3 regions of the Alteromonas sp. McT4-15 genome follow, and region 2 is predicted to be linked to each of the others. Evidence: predicted binding sites of a transcription regulator. Region 2 holds the regulator's gene; each other region holds the start of a gene.
What was found. The regulator MetJ, encoded in region 2, represses methionine synthesis genes. The targets are predictions, from matches to a motif close to TAGACGTCTAGACGTCTA.

Region 1 (7,101 bases), on a different contig from region 2:
GCATAACATTGACATTACCGATACATTCGAATGAAAAGTCCACACCACCGTCAGTCATTTCTACGATAACGTCTTGAATAGGTTTGTCGTAATTTTTCGGATTAACGACATCAGTGGCACCAAGCTGCTTAGCGAGATCAAATTTGCTTTCATTGATATCAATACCAATAATGCGACCTGCACCCGCCATACGCGCGCCGATAATAGCGGATAGACCAATACCCCCTAAGCCGAAGATGGCCACGGTATCGCCTTCTTGTACTTTCGCCGTGTTCAACACTGCACCCATGCCCGTCGTGACACCACAGCCCAGTAAACATACCTCTTCGAGAGGAGCGGCTTTATTGACCTTAGCCAATGAAATTTCTGGTAGTACCGTGTACTCAGAAAATGTAGAGCACCCCATGTAATGATAGATTGGCTCACCATCCTTAGAGAAGCGGCTAGTACCATCTGGCATTAAACCTTTGCCTTGCGTTGCGCGCACAGCCTGACAGAGATTGGTTTTACCTGATTTGCAAAACTTACATTCGCCACACTCTGCGGTGTAAAGTGGAATAACGTGATCGCCAACCTCAACACTGGTAACACCTTCACCCACCATTTCGACAATACCACCACCTTCATGCCCTAAAATAGAGGGGAAAACGCCTTCAGGATCATCACCAGATAGGGTAAAAGCGTCAGTGTGACAAACACCGGTAGCGACGATGCGAACCAACACTTCGCCTTTTTTAGGTAGTTCCACATCCACTTCTTCCATTTTAAGTGGCTCCCCAGGCGCCCACGCGACAGCGGCTTTCGCTTTAATATGAGTTTGGCCCGGTTGCAATGAATCTTTAAACGTCGTCATGAAATGACTCCTTGATTACAAATATAAGTGTTTTGATATGAAGCCAAGTATAGGAGAGCGTTTGTGATAGATAAATACAGATTTAGTAAATCACTATTGCATATTTGTAATAGTTGGGAGGGGATTCTATTATATAAGCCCTACGCGCTGTATTTACCGTTTCACTGTGAGGTAGTAAGCCTATGAAAATATTAGAGGGGGTATCAGAGTTTTGCGCCGTGGCAAATGTGGGTAACTTCACTGGTGCGGCGACGAAATTAGATACTTCAGTGGCACAAGTAAGCAGAAAAGTAGCGACGTTAGAGAGGCAGTTAGGTGTAAAACTGTTACAGCGTACTACCCGAAGCGTATCGCTAACAGAGGCCGGGACTTTGTACTTTGAGCAAGCTTATCCTGCATTGCAATCGCTAGAAAATGCTCAGCTTGCGGTAAGTGCGCTGCAGCAATCGCCTCAGGGGTTAATAAAGATGACAGCGCCGGTAGCCTTTGGTGAGGCTTACATTGCTCCACTGCTCAATACCTTTATGAAACAATATTCAGGCATAAGCGTGCACTGCACATTTACGAATGAAAAATTAGATATTGTTGAGCAAGGGTTGGACCTTGCTATTCGAATTGGCAAGCTGGAAGACTCTACTTTAGTGGCCAAAAAGTTAGCTACCCGTCACCTTTATGTGTGTGCGAGTCCATCTTATTTTGAGCAAAGTGCTAGGCCTCAGACGCTCGATGAATTAAAACAGCACGATTTGCTGGTAGGGTCTCAGGCTTACTGGCGATTTGTTATTAATGGCAATGCAACCTCTTTACCTGTGCAGGGAAGAGTGCGCTATAACAGTGGTAATGCACTTCGCAGCGCAGCGCTTGACGGCTTAGGGATTGCCCAACTACCCGGCTTCTATGTGCGCCATGATTTAGAATGTGGAAATTTAGAAGAGGTATTACCAGAGCACAAAGATAAGCAGGAAGCGATTTGGGCCGTGTTTCCTTCAAACCGCAATGTCGCGCCAAAAATACGATTACTCATTGATTTTCTTGCACAAAACATTGTAGATGATAATTGACAAAATACTGCTGAAACGGGCTTTGTACCCAAATTCGAAATGTTGGTTAGTTAATGTTTCACTTTATGCAATACAGTGTGGTGAAAACTGCGGTTGACAGATAGACGTCTATACGGCAAATTGCTTGTATGAAAAAGATTCTACGCACCACCACCACAATGATGTTGATTACCACCTTAAATAGGGCGGTCGGTGACTAGTGCAAGTAAGCAAAAGACAACGAAAGCCCGCCTAACACAGAGCGGGCTTTTTTTTACACATGTTTTAGCATGCGAAACCTTAAGGAGCAGCATATGAAAGTCTTAAAGTTTGGGGGTTCTTCTCTAGCCGATGCACCGCGATACATGCGCGTGATGGAAATTAGCACGGCAACCCACCAAACCGACGGTGCTGCGGTTGTACTCTCTGCCCCAAAAGGGGTGACGAATGCGCTTTCATTACTTTGTGAACAAGCAGCCGCTGGTGAAGATTTTAAACCGCTATTCAACAAACTCAACGACACTGTAACCAGCATTGCCAACAATCTAGACAACGCACTAGACGGGTTCGCTCATGCACAGGTTATTGATTTTATCGATAGTCACTTGTCGGTATTGCACCAGCACCTAGAAGGCATTTCTTTGCTTGGTGTGGCACCTGATAATGTGGCAGCGGGCATTCTAAGCATCGGTGAATATATTTCTGTAACCCTGTTTAGCGCGATGCTGTCAGCAAAGGGTATTGCCAATCGCATCATAGACCCTGTTAAGTACGTACTGGCTGACGGCGAGTACCTAGACAGTATTGCTGATGTAGCGCTGAGTAAAGCACGTTTTTCAGATGTGCCTGCCGATGGTAGCGAGCTATTGGTGATGCCAGGGTTTGTTGCTGCAAATGAAAAAGGTGAAAAGGTAACACTTGGGCGAAATGGTTCAGATTATTCTGCTGCTATTCTTGCGGCGTGTATTGACGCAAGTTGCTGTGAGATTTGGACAGACGTAGACGGTGTTTATAACGCCGATCCGAACCAAGTTGAAGGCGCTGTGTTACTTGATAAGCTGACGTATCAAGAAGCCATGGAATTGTCTTATTTCGGTGCAAAAGTACTTCATCCCAAAACGATTGGTCCCATTGCGCAGCACCATATCCCGTGCCTTATTCGCAATACATTAAATCCTGCTGCGCCCGGTACTCTGATCAGCAACGAGAAGAGCGAGAAGTGGACGTCAGTAAAAGGTATATCGCAGCTTGACAACGTAACCATGTTTAACGTCGCTGGCCCCGGCCTTAAAGGCATGGTTGGTATGGCAAGTCGTGTATTTGAAGTTATGTCAAACGCTAATATTTCGATTAGCCTTATCACGCAGTCGTCGTCAGAATATTCCATCAGTTTTTGTATTCAGAGCAAAGACGCTAATCGCGCTTTAACATTGCTTGAAGATGCCTTTGCCCTTGAGCTACAAAATCAACTGCTTGACCCCATTGAAGTGCGTCATGACCTTGCTATTGTTACGCTAGTGGGTGACGGCATGCGTCAAACTAAAGGGTTGGCAGCGCGTTTCTTTAACTCACTTGCACAAGCTCGAGTGAATAACGTAGCGATCGCGCAGGGCTCTTCTGAGCGCTCTATCTCGACAGTAATTGAAAGTAAGCGAGCAAAGAAAGCCGTTAAGGTTATCCACCAGAATTTTTTCTCTGACCGCCATACCATTGACGTATTCCTAGTAGGGTGTGGCAATGTAGGGACAGAACTACTAGGTCAAATTGCTAAGCAGCAGCCTGAATTGCTAAAACGCAATGTGCAATTGCGCGTTTATGGCATCGCGAATAGCCGTAAATTACTGCTTAACAGTCAAGGTATAGATTTAAGCGGCGATTGGAAAGCTGCTCTTGACTCAGCCAGCGAAGGGCTCAGTGTTGAGCGGTTACACCAGTTTGCAAACGACAATAGTTTGGTTAATCCTGTTATTGTTGATTGTACCAGCCACGATGTTATCGCTCAGCAATATGTCGACATGATGGAAAGCGGCTTTCACGTTGTTACGCCGAACAAAAAGGCCAACACAAGTGAGATGGCGTACTACCGCAAACTTCGCAAAACGGCGCAATCTACAAACCGCCAGTATTTGTATGAAACCACAGTAGGTGCTGGGTTGCCGGTAATCGATAACTTACAGAAACTCTTTAGTGCAGGTGATGTACTGCATCGTTTTGAGGGTATCTTGTCAGGTAGTTTGTCGTATGTCTTCGGTAAGCTTGAAGAAGGAATGAGCTTATCTCAAGCCACGCAAACGGCTAAAGATAATGGCTTTACTGAGCCCGATCCGCGCGATGACTTAAGCGGCATGGATGTAGCCAGAAAACTACTTATTATGGCGCGTGAAGCTGACTTAGGATTAGAGTTATCGGACATCGAGATTGAGTCTGTGTTGCCCGACGGTTTCGCTGAAGATTGTTCAATTGATGAATTCATGCAGCAGTTGCCGCAGCTTGATGCAGATTTTGCGGAAAAAGTAGCAAAAGCGAAAGCCGAAGGGAAAGTGCTGCGTTACATTGGCAGCATTGAAGATGGTAAATGCAAAGTAAGTATTCAAGCCGTTCCTGCATCTAATCCGTTGTCTCAAGTGAAAGACGGTGAAAATGCACTGGCGATTAACAGTGATTATTACAATCCAATTCCTTATGTTATTCGCGGGTATGGTGCAGGTGGCACGGTAACAGCTGCGGGTGTCTTTGCTGACATTCTTCGCACAATGCCATGGAAGCAAATGGCGCATTAAGCGCATGAAAAGTAGTAAGGTAGTAGGTAGAACGTAATGAAAGCACTTAAGGCCTATGCGCCAGCCTCAATAGGTAATGTCAGTTTAGGGTTTGACGTACTTGGCGCAGCCCTTGCGCCAGTAGACGGCACTAAACTGGGTGATGAAGTGGAGATTAAAGCGGCTGAGGTATTCTCACTTAACGTGACGGGGCCATTTGCGCACAAACTCCCCGGTGATGCTGACAGCAATATTGTGACTAAGTGCTACCACTACTTTTGCGAGCAGATGGAAAAGGCGGGTAATCCTACAAAGTCTGTGGCGTTAACGCTTTACAAAAATTTACCGATAGGCAGTGGGCTTGGTTCAAGTGCAAGTTCAATTGTGGCTGCCTTTGTTGCGTTAAATGCCTACTTCGATTATCCATTTGATAAAGACACGTTACTTACCTTGATGGGGGAGCTTGAGGGCCAAATCAGTGGTAGCGTGCACTATGACAACGTAGCACCTTGTTATTTGGGCGGTATGACGTTAATGACAGGCGCACAAAGCCCTGTCACCTTGTCGCTTCCGTTAAATGACCAGTGGTATTACGCTATTTGTTATTCAGGGATTAGTGTATCGACTGCGGCTGCCCGAGATATATTGCCAAAACACCTTGATATGGCGACTGCATTAACGTTTGGGCGACAGCTTGGTGTATTTGTACACGCGCTACATGCTGGTGATTTCGCCCTTGCGGCATCGGTGATGAAAGATGTTATTGCCGAACCGTATCGCAAGTCATTGTTACCCGGTTTTGATGATGCTCGCGCATTCAGCGAGAGTGTGGGTGCACTGGCGTTTGGTATTTCGGGATCTGGCCCAACTGTCTTCGCAGTATGTCCAAGCAAAGCGCAGGCAGAAAAGGTTGCGGCGTATTTAACCGAAAATTATATTCAAAACGAAGATGGTTTTAGCCATGTGTGCCAAATTCCCCAACAGGGCACAACAGTGTCACAGCAGTAGATGCGCATAAAAACAAAAGTTTGAAGGCGCTCTGCTAAGGCGCGTCAAACTAATTATTAAAGATTTAAAAGGCCGAGTGATTGTTGTTAAGGCCAAAACAAGAAAGGTACAGCAAGTGGAATTGGTTAATTTAAAAGATTCATCGGACACAGCGAGTTTTGCACAAGCCGTTAAGCGTGGTTTAGGAAAGCACCAAGGTCTGTATTTTCCAGAGCACATCCCCACACTTGAGAACATTGACGCCTTATTAGAGAAGCCGTTTGTAGAGCGCAGTATTGAAGTACTGAGAGCGTTAATTGGCGACGAGCTAGACAATGGTGAGTTGGAAGCGATTGTTGAAACCGCGTTTGCATTTGGTGCGCCAGTCGAGCAAGTGAACGACAATGTATATTCGTTAGAGTTATTCCACGGCCCTACGCTTGCGTTTAAAGATTTTGGTGGTCGTTTTATGGCGCAGACCCTTTCACGCATCAGTGAAGGTAAACCGATTACTATTTTAACGGCAACCTCTGGTGATACTGGCGCAGCCGTTGCTCATGCTTTCCACGGTATCGATAATATCAACGTGGTCATCTTGTTCCCGAAAGGCAAGATTAGCGCGTTACAAGAAAAGTTATTTACGACATTGGGTGGCAACATCCATACCGTCGCCATAGAGTCAGACTTTGATGCCTGTCAGGCACTGGTAAAAACCGCATTCGATGATCCGGACGTAAGGGAAGGGCTGCATTTAAACTCGGCAAACTCAATCAACATTAGCCGACTACTTGCCCAAGTATGCTATTACTTTGAAGCCTTCAGTCAGCTGCCTAAGGACAAGCGCGATCAGCTAGTGGTTTCTGTACCAAGCGGTAACTTTGGGAACTTAACCGCAGGTATGATTGCGAAAGCGCTAGGTCTTCCCATTAAGCGTTTTATTGCAGCTACTAACCTTAACGATACTGTACCGCGCTATTTGAAAACCGGTGAGTGGGCGCCGAAAACGACTGTTGCCACTATGTCAAACGCTATGGACGTGAGTCAGCCAAACAACTGGCCACGTATTGAAGCGCTAATCGAGCGCGGCTATATCGACAAGGCATGCCTGAAAGGTGAAATGGTTGATGAAGAGTATACGCAGCTAGCTATGCGCCAGCTTGCACAGCAAGGCTATACCAGTGAGCCCCATGCGGCTATTGCCTATCGTGCAGTCAGTCACGACTTAGAAGAAGGCGAAATTGGCCTATTCCTAGGGACAGCGCACCCGGCGAAGTTCAGAGAGACTGTTGAGAATGTTCTTGGCAACCCCATTAGTTTACCGAAAGCGCTGGCTGATGTTGCTGGTGAAGACAGCTTGGCAGTGGACCTTCCTGCGTCTTACGATGCACTAAAACAGCATATGATGGATTTGCTCAAGGCATGAGTACATGGGACAACGCGCTTGCTGATGAAAAACAGCAAG
Region 2 (3,564 bases):
ACGGCATTACCTATATGGCGCTTTTTTATTGCCTAGGCATTAATGCAAGTGATGAGTTTGCAAATGTCTGTCCCAATTGCCACCACTCAACCGTTTACATTTTTCCTCGCTATCAAAACGTATTGAAGCAGCCTGAGACTTAATACTATCTAAGGCAATATTCACACTGTTTATAAAGTCCATATTCCACTGCGAGGTAACTGCCGCGTTGCGCTGCGACTCAGTTTGAAACACCGCAACGACATGAGGCGCATGCCAGTGTCCGGTGTGGGTAAGCCACACAAAGCCAACACCGTCTTTTTTAGCCGCTTCGCACACATCGGTAAGCACGTTAACAAGCTTTCTATCCGTCACAAATACTTCTCCTGAACGATTACAGCCAACTGCGTAAGACTGTTTTTGTTACCCACATCCCCACATTTAAAAATACAGTATGCGTATGAGGTTGATGTCATTAATAAATCATATGAATGGCAATTATAGCGCTATATTACTGGTCTAATAAGTACGCGTCACCTACATTGGTACATGAGAATTCTGATCAGATATGTACACAGTGAAAGGCTGTGTTAGAGTTGCGATCAACAAGCGATATAGTGAGTATTAATTTTGTGAATAATACCTTACTATTGCCTGTGCATCAGCTAAGGCTGGATTAATTCTAACAAAAACGTCGTGTAACCCTTGCTGTAACATTAACAATAACAACGATAAAAATGCGTACAAGGCGTGAGCGAAGACACCGATGAACCCTACATCTAAGGATACCATTTTACATGTCAGATTTTAGACAACGCGCACTTGATTACCATGCTAAACCCACGCCGGGAAAAATTCGCGTGGAGCTTTCTACCCCGGCTGATAGCGTTGACGATCTTGCACTCGCCTATAGTCCCGGCGTTGCCGAGCCTGTCAGAGAAATAGCTGAAGATCCTGATAACGCCTATAAGTATACTGCGAAAGGCAATATGGTTGCTGTTATTAGTAACGGTACTGCTATTTTAGGACTGGGTAATCTTGGACCTTTAGCATCTAAACCTGTAATGGAAGGTAAAGCGCTTTTGTTTAAACGCTTCGCTGGACTCGATGCCATTGATATTGAAGTTAAGCACAGAACTACCGAAGAGTTTATTAACACGGTAGCCAACATTGCAGACACGTTTGGCGGTATTAACTTAGAAGATATCAAAGCGCCAGAATGTTTTGAAATAGAACAAGAACTTATCAAGCGCTGTAATATCCCTGTGTTCCATGACGATCAACACGGAACAGCTATCGTTACCGCTGCGGGTATGCTTAATGCCCTTGAAATTCAAGGTAAGTCGATAGAGAGCGCCAAGATTGTATGCATGGGCGCAGGCGCAGCGGCTGTTGCATGCATGGAGCTACTGATTAAGTGCGGCGCGCAGCGCGAGCGTATTTACATGCTCGATAGAAAAGGGGTTATTCACACTCGTCGCGAGGATTTAACCGAACATAAAAAGCTCTTTGCAAATAATACTGACAAGCGCACTCTTGAAGACGTGATGGAAGGCGCTGATATATTTGTAGGCGTTTCTGGTCCAGATGTACTGCCTCCAGAAACGTTAGCATTAATGGCTGAAAACCCAATTGTGTTTGCTTGTTCAAACCCAGACCCAGAAATAAAGCCTGAACTTGCTCACGAAGTACGCAAAGACTTAATTATGGCCACTGGCCGTTCGGACTACCCGAACCAAGTAAACAACGTACTGTGCTTCCCGTTCATCTTCCGTGGTGCTCTGGATGTACGTGCTAAAGCCATTAACGATGAGATGAAAGTGGCCGCGGTTGAAGCGCTGCGCGCTATCACTAAAGAAGAGGTGCCAGCAGAGGTACTTGCGGCAAGTAAAAGTGAGAGTTTGACGTTTGGTAAGGACTATATTATCCCGAAGCCTATGGACCCTCGCTTGTGTGAACGTATCGCGTCTGCGGTATCAAAAGCCGCTATTGAGTCTGGTGTAGCGCGCATCGTGCAAACACCAAATGCTGAATAACAACTAATAAAAACGGCGCTTATCTTAAGCGCCGTTTTTCATTATCTATAGCCAACAATTGTTGAGTATTTGCTTACGCGTCTTCTGTCACGTCATTCTCGAAACTAGGGTCTATGCCCATCTCTTCCATAATACGTCTAGCTTCTGCCGGCACGCGATTAGGATTGTCTTTTCTCAAATCATCATCATTGGGCAGGGGTTGCCCTGTAAATGCATGTAGAAATGCTTCGCACAGCAACTCTGAATTGGTTGCGTGTCGTAAATTATTTATCTGCCGACGAGTGCGTTCGTCTGTCAACGCTTTAAGCACATTAATGGGTATAGAAACAGTGACTTTCTTAACCTGTTCGCTCTTTTTACCATGCTCTGCGTAGGGGTGAATATATTTACCGTTCCATTCTGCCATTGTACTAACTCGGTCTACTCTTATTTATGTTATGAATAGAAATTCTAAACAAGTTCACGAAAAGGTCAATTGAGCAGTGTAAACCTCTTGACGTCTAGACATATATTCTTTAATTTAGACGTCTAAACGTCTATATGATTACTATTTTGAGAGAATAAGCCATGGTTTCTTACGCACAGGGTATCGATGCATTAAATCAGTCACTATCAGAGCTGCGTGATATTGATGTGTCTTTTGAGTTTTTCCCACCGAAAACCGAAGCCATGGAAAAAACACTCTGGAAATCAGTTGAGCGTCTTGCGCCGCTAAAACCAAGTTATATGTCAGTAACCTATGGTGCAAACAGTGGCGAGCGCGATAGAACACACGATGTGGTAAAGCGCATTCAACAACAAACAGGCGTAGCAGCTGTGCCGCATTTAACCTGTGTTGATGCAAGCCGTGAAGAGTTAAAGCAAATTGCACAAGATTACTGGGACTCCGGCATTCGCCGTATCGTTGCCCTGCGTGGTGACTTACCACCGGGTGTCGATAAAACAGAAATGTACGCGTCAGACTTAGTCGCATTGCTAAAAGACGTGGCTGATTTTGACATTTCAGTTGCAGCGTATCCTGAAAAACACCCTGAAGCACCTAACGCTCAATTCGATCTACTGAATTTAAAGCGCAAAGCTGAAGCGGGCGCCACAGAAGCCATTTCACAGTTCTTTTTTGATACCAGCGTATTCTTACGCTTTAGAGACCGTGCCGCCGCCGCAGGGGTAGACCTAGACCTGGTGCCCGGAATATTACCCGTTACCAATTACCAAACTTTGGTGAAGTTTGCCGGGTTTACCAATGTGCACGTACCGGGTTGGCTACATAAAATGTTCGACGGATTAGATGAGGACGACCAAGCAACACGTAACCTTATTGGTGCCAACATTGCCATGGACCAAGTTAAAGTGTTGGCAAAAGAAGGCGTTAAACATTTTCACTTCTACACGCTTAATCGCAGTGAGTTGAGCTATGCCATTTGTCACATGCTTGGAGTGCGCGGAAACGGATAAATAGCTTTTTACACAAAAGTTTTGCTACAACGTCTTCTCACAGTTAACATTTCATAAGGTGCGCTAAGGTGCACCTTATTCTTATCTTAAGTCA
Region 3 (7,101 bases), on a different contig from region 2:
GATTAGGCGTAGCTCGTAGTGCAACTACCTGCTCTACCGGCTGGTGCGTTGGGCCATCTTCACCCAAACCAATTGAGTCGTGAGTGTAAACGAAAATAGCAGGCTGCTTCATTAGTGCTGCCATACGTACCGCGTTACGCGCATATTCCATAAACATTAGGAAGGTTGCACCGTATGCTTTAAAACCGCCGTGAAGAGCAATACCGTTCATCATGGCAGACATACCAAATTCGCGTACGCCGTAGTAAATATAGTTACCTGATGCATCGTTTGCTTCAACACCCTTGCTACCTTCCCAAATGGTTAGGTTAGAACCAGCAAGGTCGGCAGAGCCGCCTAATAGCTCAGGAAGTAACGGACCAAACGCGTTTAATGCATTTTGCGACGCTTTACGTGAAGCAATGTTTTGAGGATTAGCTTGAAGTTCAGCGATGATAGCGTCTGCTTTGTCGCTGAAGTCAGCTGGCAGTTCGCCATTAACACGGCGTTTGAATTCTGCAGCAAGTTCTGGATAGGCAGCTTCATAGGCAGCGAAGGCATCGTTCCATGCGCTTTCTGCTTTTGAACCTTTGTCTTTACCATCCCAACCTGCATAGATATCGTCTGGGATTTCGAACGCACCGTGGCTCCAGCCAAGCTTTTCACGAGTAGCAACAATTTCATCTTCACCTAGTGGTGCACCGTGACAAGACTCGGTACCTTCTTTGTTAGGCGAACCGAAACCAATGGTGGTCTTACAACAAATTAGCGTAGGCTGAGCAGTATTCGCTTGCGCCTTTTCAATAGCCGCTTTAACTTGCTCCGCATCGTGACCGTCAACACCTTCAATCACTTCCCAACCGTAGCTCTTAAAGCGTGCTGGTGTATCGTCAGTGAACCAGCCTTCTACTTCACCATCAATTGAAATGCCATTGTCATCCCAAAACGCGATGAGTTTGCCAAGGCCTAGTGTGCCAGCCAATGAACAGGTTTCGTGTGAAATACCTTCCATTAGGCAGCCGTCGCCCATAAATGCGTAAGTGTAGTGATCAACAATGTCGTGACCGTCACGGTTAAATTGTGCGGCAAGCACTTTTTCAGCAAGCGCCATACCTACTGCGTTGCTGATACCTTGACCCAACGGGCCTGTGGTCGTTTCAACACCTGGCGCATAACCGTATTCTGGGTGACCTGGTGTTTTTGAGTGTAGCTGACGGAAGTTTTTCAACTCTTCAATTGGCAGTTCGTAACCTGACAAATGAAGTAAAGAGTACAACAGCATCGAGCCGTGGCCGTTTGAAAGAACAAAGCGGTCGCGATTTGCCCATGACGGGTTTGCAGGGTTATGTGATAAGAAATCACCCCATAGTACCTGCGCAATATCAGCCATCCCCATTGGGGCGCCTGGGTGACCAGATTTAGCTTGTTGAACGGCATCCATGCTTAATGCACGGATAGCATTGGCGAGTTCACGACGAGAGGGCATGTTGTCTCCTGATTTATTTTGTATCTTTAAGTACCGCAGTAGTAAGTTGGTTAGAGCACCAAGGCACACCAATTATCTGCTATTGCTCTACTTCTAGGCACTTTTGAATGTGGGGGTATTCTTACCCATGCCACCTTTCAGTTCAATGGATTTTCATTGCCATTGTCGAAAGTAAATCCAAAAACATCTATTTGGCTTATAAAGCGCTGGACACTGCCGATTACCTTAAACACTGCAATCTCTTTGTAGTTTATCGAAATAACCCCAAAAGTGATCGGGTTATGTCAACAATTCGTAACGAAGAGACTTTTAGACGTCTAGAAGTAAAGACTGGTATTTATAACTTGTTTTAGTACAATATACGACTATTTTGATAATTTAACGCTTACGGAGCATTTATGGCCACGCATTTATTCACATCCGAGTCAGTGTCTGAAGGACATCCGGACAAGATTGCTGATCAGATCTCAGATGCCGTTCTTGACGCTATTTTAGAACAAGATCCGCGCGCTCGGGTGGCCTGCGAAACGTATGTAAAAACCGGTATGGTTTTAGTAGGTGGTGAAGTGACCACCTCAGCATGGGTAGATATTGAAGAGCTTACCCGTAACACAGTAAAAGAAATTGGTTACACGCATTCAGATATGGGTTTTGATGCAGACTCGTGTGCTGTATTGAATGCTATTGGTAAACAGTCACCTGATATTAATCAAGGTGTTGACCGCGAGAGTTTGGAAGAACAAGGCGCTGGCGACCAAGGCCTAATGTTCGGTTACGCCAGTGACGAAACTGACGTATTAATGCCGGCACCAATCACATATTCTCACCGTCTTGTTCAAAAACAGGCCGAAGTACGCAAATCTGGCAAACTCGACTTTTTGCGTCCAGATGCGAAAAGCCAAATTACGTTTAAATATGAAAACGACAAACCTGTTGGTATTGATGCGGTAGTGCTTTCAACCCAACACTGCGACTCAGTCACAACCGAACAGGTTCGTGAAGCGGTAATGGAAGAAATCATCAAGCCTGTTTTGCCAAGCGAATGGATTGATGCCAATACTCGTTTTCACATTAACCCTACTGGTCGCTTTGTTATCGGCGGCCCGATGGGCGACTGTGGTCTAACAGGTCGTAAAATCATCGTTGATACCTACGGCGGCATGGCTCGTCACGGCGGTGGTGCGTTCTCTGGTAAAGATCCTTCAAAAGTTGACCGCAGCGCTGCATACGCAGGCCGTTATGTTGCTAAGAATATTGTTGCAGCAGGTCTTGCTAAGCGTTGTGAAATTCAAGTGTCTTACGCTATTGGCGTAGCAGAGCCAACATCTATCAGCATTGATACTTTTGGCACTGGTGTTGTGGACGAGAAAACACTCGTTGCGTTAGTACGCGAACATTTTGACTTACGTCCTTACGGCCTAATTCAAATGCTTGATCTTGAGCGCCCTATTTACCGTCCTACTGCAGCGTACGGCCACTTTGGTCGCGACGAGTTCCCGTGGGAAGCAACAGACAAAGCAGAAGCATTGAAAGCGTCACTGTAATTTGTTGTCGTTTAAAGAGAAAAGCAGCCAACTGGCTGCTTTTTTAATGGCTTTGTTTTACAGATAAACTTTTATCACTTAATTTTGCAAAGGCTCATACAGACAGTCGATAGCTTTCATTAAAACTGGGGGAAATGATTCTGTCTGGTAGACCAAAGCGCGCTAGCGCAATGTTCTGAAACTCCTTGCGGTGCGTAACTTCTATATCTGCAAAATCAGGAGGTAAAAACTGACGACTGCTGATTTCACTATCAAACTCGACTTCAACCAACTTAAGTGGCGCAAGCGTTCCCGTGAATACGTCTATCACCAATTGCGCACCGTAGAAATCTATGCGATAGCGCTGCTTTTCTACTCGCATTTTTTGAGTGAGTGGCCATAAATCATTAAATTGAGACGCCGACAGTTCAATACGAGTTTCCCTGTGCTTTAATCCAATACCCTGCGTCACCGCCATACTGAATTTACCACCTTCATCTCGCAAACATATTTGTTTGTCGAACTCACATGATAGGTAGCCTTGGCGTATGTTAACAGGAGTTCGTGTATCCAATAGTCCCTCTGGTACAAAAGTGACCATAAACTTTCTTTCGAATTCCCATTCCGTTTGCATTTCAAAAGACCTCCGTTCAATGATGGCGGGCTTATTTAAAACGATAAAAATAACCCTGTATCTTTAAAACTAGTTCACGAATGAAAAATTCATCAAGTTTATTTTTATGATCTATTTTTTACAGCTATGCTTATACAATGTGATAGTACATTGCGATAAGTTGTGGCGCGGTGGCTCTAGCATCAATTACAAAAATGGTTCCGACAGGGTGGTCAGAAATAACGCTGGACACATAAACAAGCACTCACTAAACAACTTGGGTCGCATGCCATGAAAGCAGCTATAAGCTTCACATGTTTGTCATTATTGTTGTCGAATCTGTACTCTTCAAACGCAGTCGCAGACGTGTCTAATGCGTCTTACAGTCCTATTTATTTTAAAAGTGAAAAAGTAGCCAAGTGGCAGCTTCAGACCCAATATCGGGTCCGCTCTACCACTGAGGCACATTACTATGACAATAGCTTCACCTACCCTACAGGTTCGCAAAGTACCCTTAGCGCAAGCAGGCGTTTTGATACCCATCTCCCCCAATCGGTATACGCCACTTACAAAACCAATAACACAGCCTTTCAGCATTATGCGGAATGGCTCTATTTGCCCAATGATGTAGGCACATTTACGCGATTAGGATGGCTATTGGGTCACAATCAGGGGCTAAATATGGCGGTAGAAATAGAACACAGACAAGTGGGCGAAGAAGAGAACATGGCCTTATCACTTGGCGTGCACTACCTTTTTTAAAACGGCATTGTGGCTAACCGTTTGAATATTCAAGTGTTTCAGCATAGGTCTGCTGGATAAGAAACGCATCTGCGCTTGCCCTGTGTCGTCTAGTATCGAGTTTTTGAGCAAGTTCAGATTTTACTTCATGCCACTTTTCCATTTGCGTTTGGCTGAGTATATACTCCAGTGCGCGGCACGAGAACGTCATTTCTACTTGCGCCGCCGAGAAGAGCTTTATCAACCATGGGTTGTCTACTACCCAGCCGTCACTGTACACCATCGTATTTCCCAAGAAGTGATTTAACTCGTGACAGACTTTGACTGGGTCCACGCCTTTGGTAAGTAACATCGCCTGTGAGATGCCGTGTAAGGCTTCAGCCTCTTTATCCCAATGAACCCATGAGTCAAAAGGACGGATTAACTTACACCACTTTGCACCATCATAGCGCACAATGCCAATCTCAATTGGATAACTCACTGCGCCAAAACCGCTTGCTTCAACATCGACAATTGACGGCAGACTCTTTTTTCCCACACCTTCTCCCAGTGATACCCATTGCTGTGAGCCACCCACGATTCTCAACAGCTTTGAACGTAATACTTAGTGTATGTAAACAGCTTATTCTTGCACATTTCATATCGCATGATGGTCATGACAATGGGTAATAAAGAATGACCTTCTTCACACAACAAAGATATAAGCGAATGGTAGAATCATGCCACTTTTTACACCTAATACGTCAAAACCTTTAACAGCTCTTTAAAAAACCGTTAATTGTATGAATAAACATCCAAAACTTTAGGCTAAGTCTATACTAAAGGATGATGTAACTTATTAAACACGCACAAAGCAATGCTATACACTTGGGGAAGGTTTTTTGGATAGCAATATTATGCGCTCTACGTCACTTATCATTTTCTTACTTACATTTTTTATTGTAGCGGCTTCCCCTCACGCGAAATCGCAATCAGAGCCGTTAGTAATTGCTATCGATGCAGATTTCACTGCCGTTGCCGTTGAGGGTGGTATTGCGATTAAGCGTGGCGTGGAATTAGCGGTTGATGAAATAAACGCCCGTGGCGGTGTCTTGGGAAGACATTTGACCGTTGTCACCAAAGATCACCGAGGTAATCCAGCTAGAGGCTTACACAATATTGAAACAGTAAGCAAAGACCCTAATTTGCTTGCAGTTATTGGCGGCGTGCACACACCTGTGGTTCTTGCTGAAGTAGAAGCAATACACAAAAATAATGTGCTGATGTTGGTTCCATGGGCAGCCGGTACACCTATTATTGACAACGGTTATAGCCCTAACAATATTTTTCGCGTATCGGTAAGAGATTCTGAGGCGGCCTCAGTACTTATTGAGCACGCGAAGCAAAAAAGCATAAAGCACGTTGCTTTGGTTTTAGAGCGAACGGGTTGGGGGCGCTCTAATTTAGCATCGCTTAAGAAAGCTGCTGCACAGCAAGGCATTGCAATAACGTCAATTCATTGGATTAATTGGCAACAAAAAAGCTTTGCCGAAGATATTTCTGCCATAAAAAATAGTGAGGCCCAAGCGATTTTATTGGTAACCAATGTACCTGAAGGCGTCGTAGTGCTAGATGAAATGGCGCAGCAAGGCATTGCCTCTATGCCCGTAATATCACATTGGGGTATTGCTTCTGGGCAGCTTGCTGAGAAGCTTAATACACCTATAGGAAGTTTTGATATTTCAGTGCTTCAAACATTTCATTTCAGTAAGCCTAAAACGGAAAAAGCCAAACAGCTTCTCGATGCCTATTATAAGAAATACGGCATAGTTGATAAGACGACTATTAACGGTGTAACTGGGCTTGCCCACGCTTTTGACCTAACGCATTTAATTGCTGCTGCGGCTGAGAAAGCTGCTAGTATAAGAGTAGACAAACTGCGAGAGGCACTTGAGTCTCTTGAAAACGTAGAAGGCGCGGTAAAGGTTTACACCCCGCCATTTACTTCAGAAAAACATGATGCGCTTTGGTCAGATGACTATTTCATGACGAAATTCAACGAACAGGGCCATCTAGAAACAATGGATTAATACATGCAGCAACAGCGACCGAGGTTAAGGACACTCCTTCTCTCGAGCATGCTCCCACGGCTGATTGCCCTAGTGTTATTTGCTTCTTTGGTGTTGTTTGCCATCTCGTTCCATTATGTGGTTACTCAAGCAGAGCAATTGCAGCAAGAATCAGTCGATGGACTAGAGCAAGACCTTACTTTCATTGTCAATGACACCACTCGTCAGCTAGCTGATTTGGCCGCCAATGACATTATCATCAACGCATTTGTTGATTTACAGCAGCGTGACAATTACTTGCCAATGTTTTTTCGCTCGCTGAACCTAACCCAAGCGAAAACCGTCGAATTTGCGTTGTACGATTTTGCGGGTAATAAAATTATTGATAAGAACTGGGATGCAGTGTTACCGAGCACATTAGACACTGCGTGGCGTCAGCAAACACTCGGCTCGTCACTACCTTATTCTTCTATTTCTCAATATGGCGTATTGATTAGTGTGCCTGTATTGCTTGGCGGTGTCGCTGAAGGCGCACTGGTTATGTATGTCGATAGTTTACAATCGTTATTGGCGCCTTACCCTCGGTTGACTAATCAGTTGGTCAGCGATAGCGACGGTAAGGTGTTATTTAGTAGCCAGCCTACTGTAATAAAACCGGACTCTTTGCTTAGTGAATTTAGTTCAAATGGCTATTCATTAAAGCAAGCTAAA

Region 1: the regulator MetJ is predicted to act here: its motif matches at 2,016-2,033, upstream of thrA (bifunctional aspartate kinase/homoserine dehydrogenase I).
Region 3: the regulator MetJ is predicted to act here: its motif matches at 1,776-1,793, upstream of metK (methionine adenosyltransferase).

The regions. Positions count from the first base shown of each region.
Region 1 is NZ_JAJALG010000002.1:206,845-213,945, reverse strand. Features, by position in the region: gene LHL20_RS02770 (S-(hydroxymethyl)glutathione dehydrogenase/class III alcohol dehydrogenase) at 1-853, opposite strand, end outside; gene LHL20_RS02765 (LysR substrate-binding domain-containing protein) at 1,036-1,914, shown strand; gene thrA (bifunctional aspartate kinase/homoserine dehydrogenase I) at 2,208-4,673, shown strand; gene thrB (homoserine kinase) at 4,710-5,660, shown strand; gene thrC (threonine synthase) at 5,776-7,062, shown strand; gene ung (uracil-DNA glycosylase) at 7,059-7,101, shown strand, end outside.
Region 2 is NZ_JAJALG010000027.1:53,573-57,136, reverse strand. Features, by position in the region: gene LHL20_RS16035 (hypothetical protein) at 40-354, opposite strand; gene LHL20_RS16030 (malic enzyme-like NAD(P)-binding protein) at 777-2,015, shown strand; gene metJ (met regulon transcriptional regulator MetJ) at 2,089-2,421, opposite strand; gene metF (methylenetetrahydrofolate reductase) at 2,583-3,470, shown strand.
Region 3 is NZ_JAJALG010000007.1:105,585-112,685, reverse strand. Features, by position in the region: gene tkt (transketolase) at 1-1,465, opposite strand, end outside; gene metK (methionine adenosyltransferase) at 1,864-3,009, shown strand; gene LHL20_RS07910 (hypothetical protein) at 3,104-3,622, opposite strand; gene LHL20_RS07905 (hypothetical protein) at 3,893-4,363, shown strand; gene LHL20_RS07900 (3'-5' exonuclease) at 4,377-4,880, opposite strand; gene LHL20_RS07895 (ABC transporter substrate-binding protein) at 5,224-6,411, shown strand; gene LHL20_RS07890 (ATP-binding protein) at 6,415-7,101, shown strand, end outside.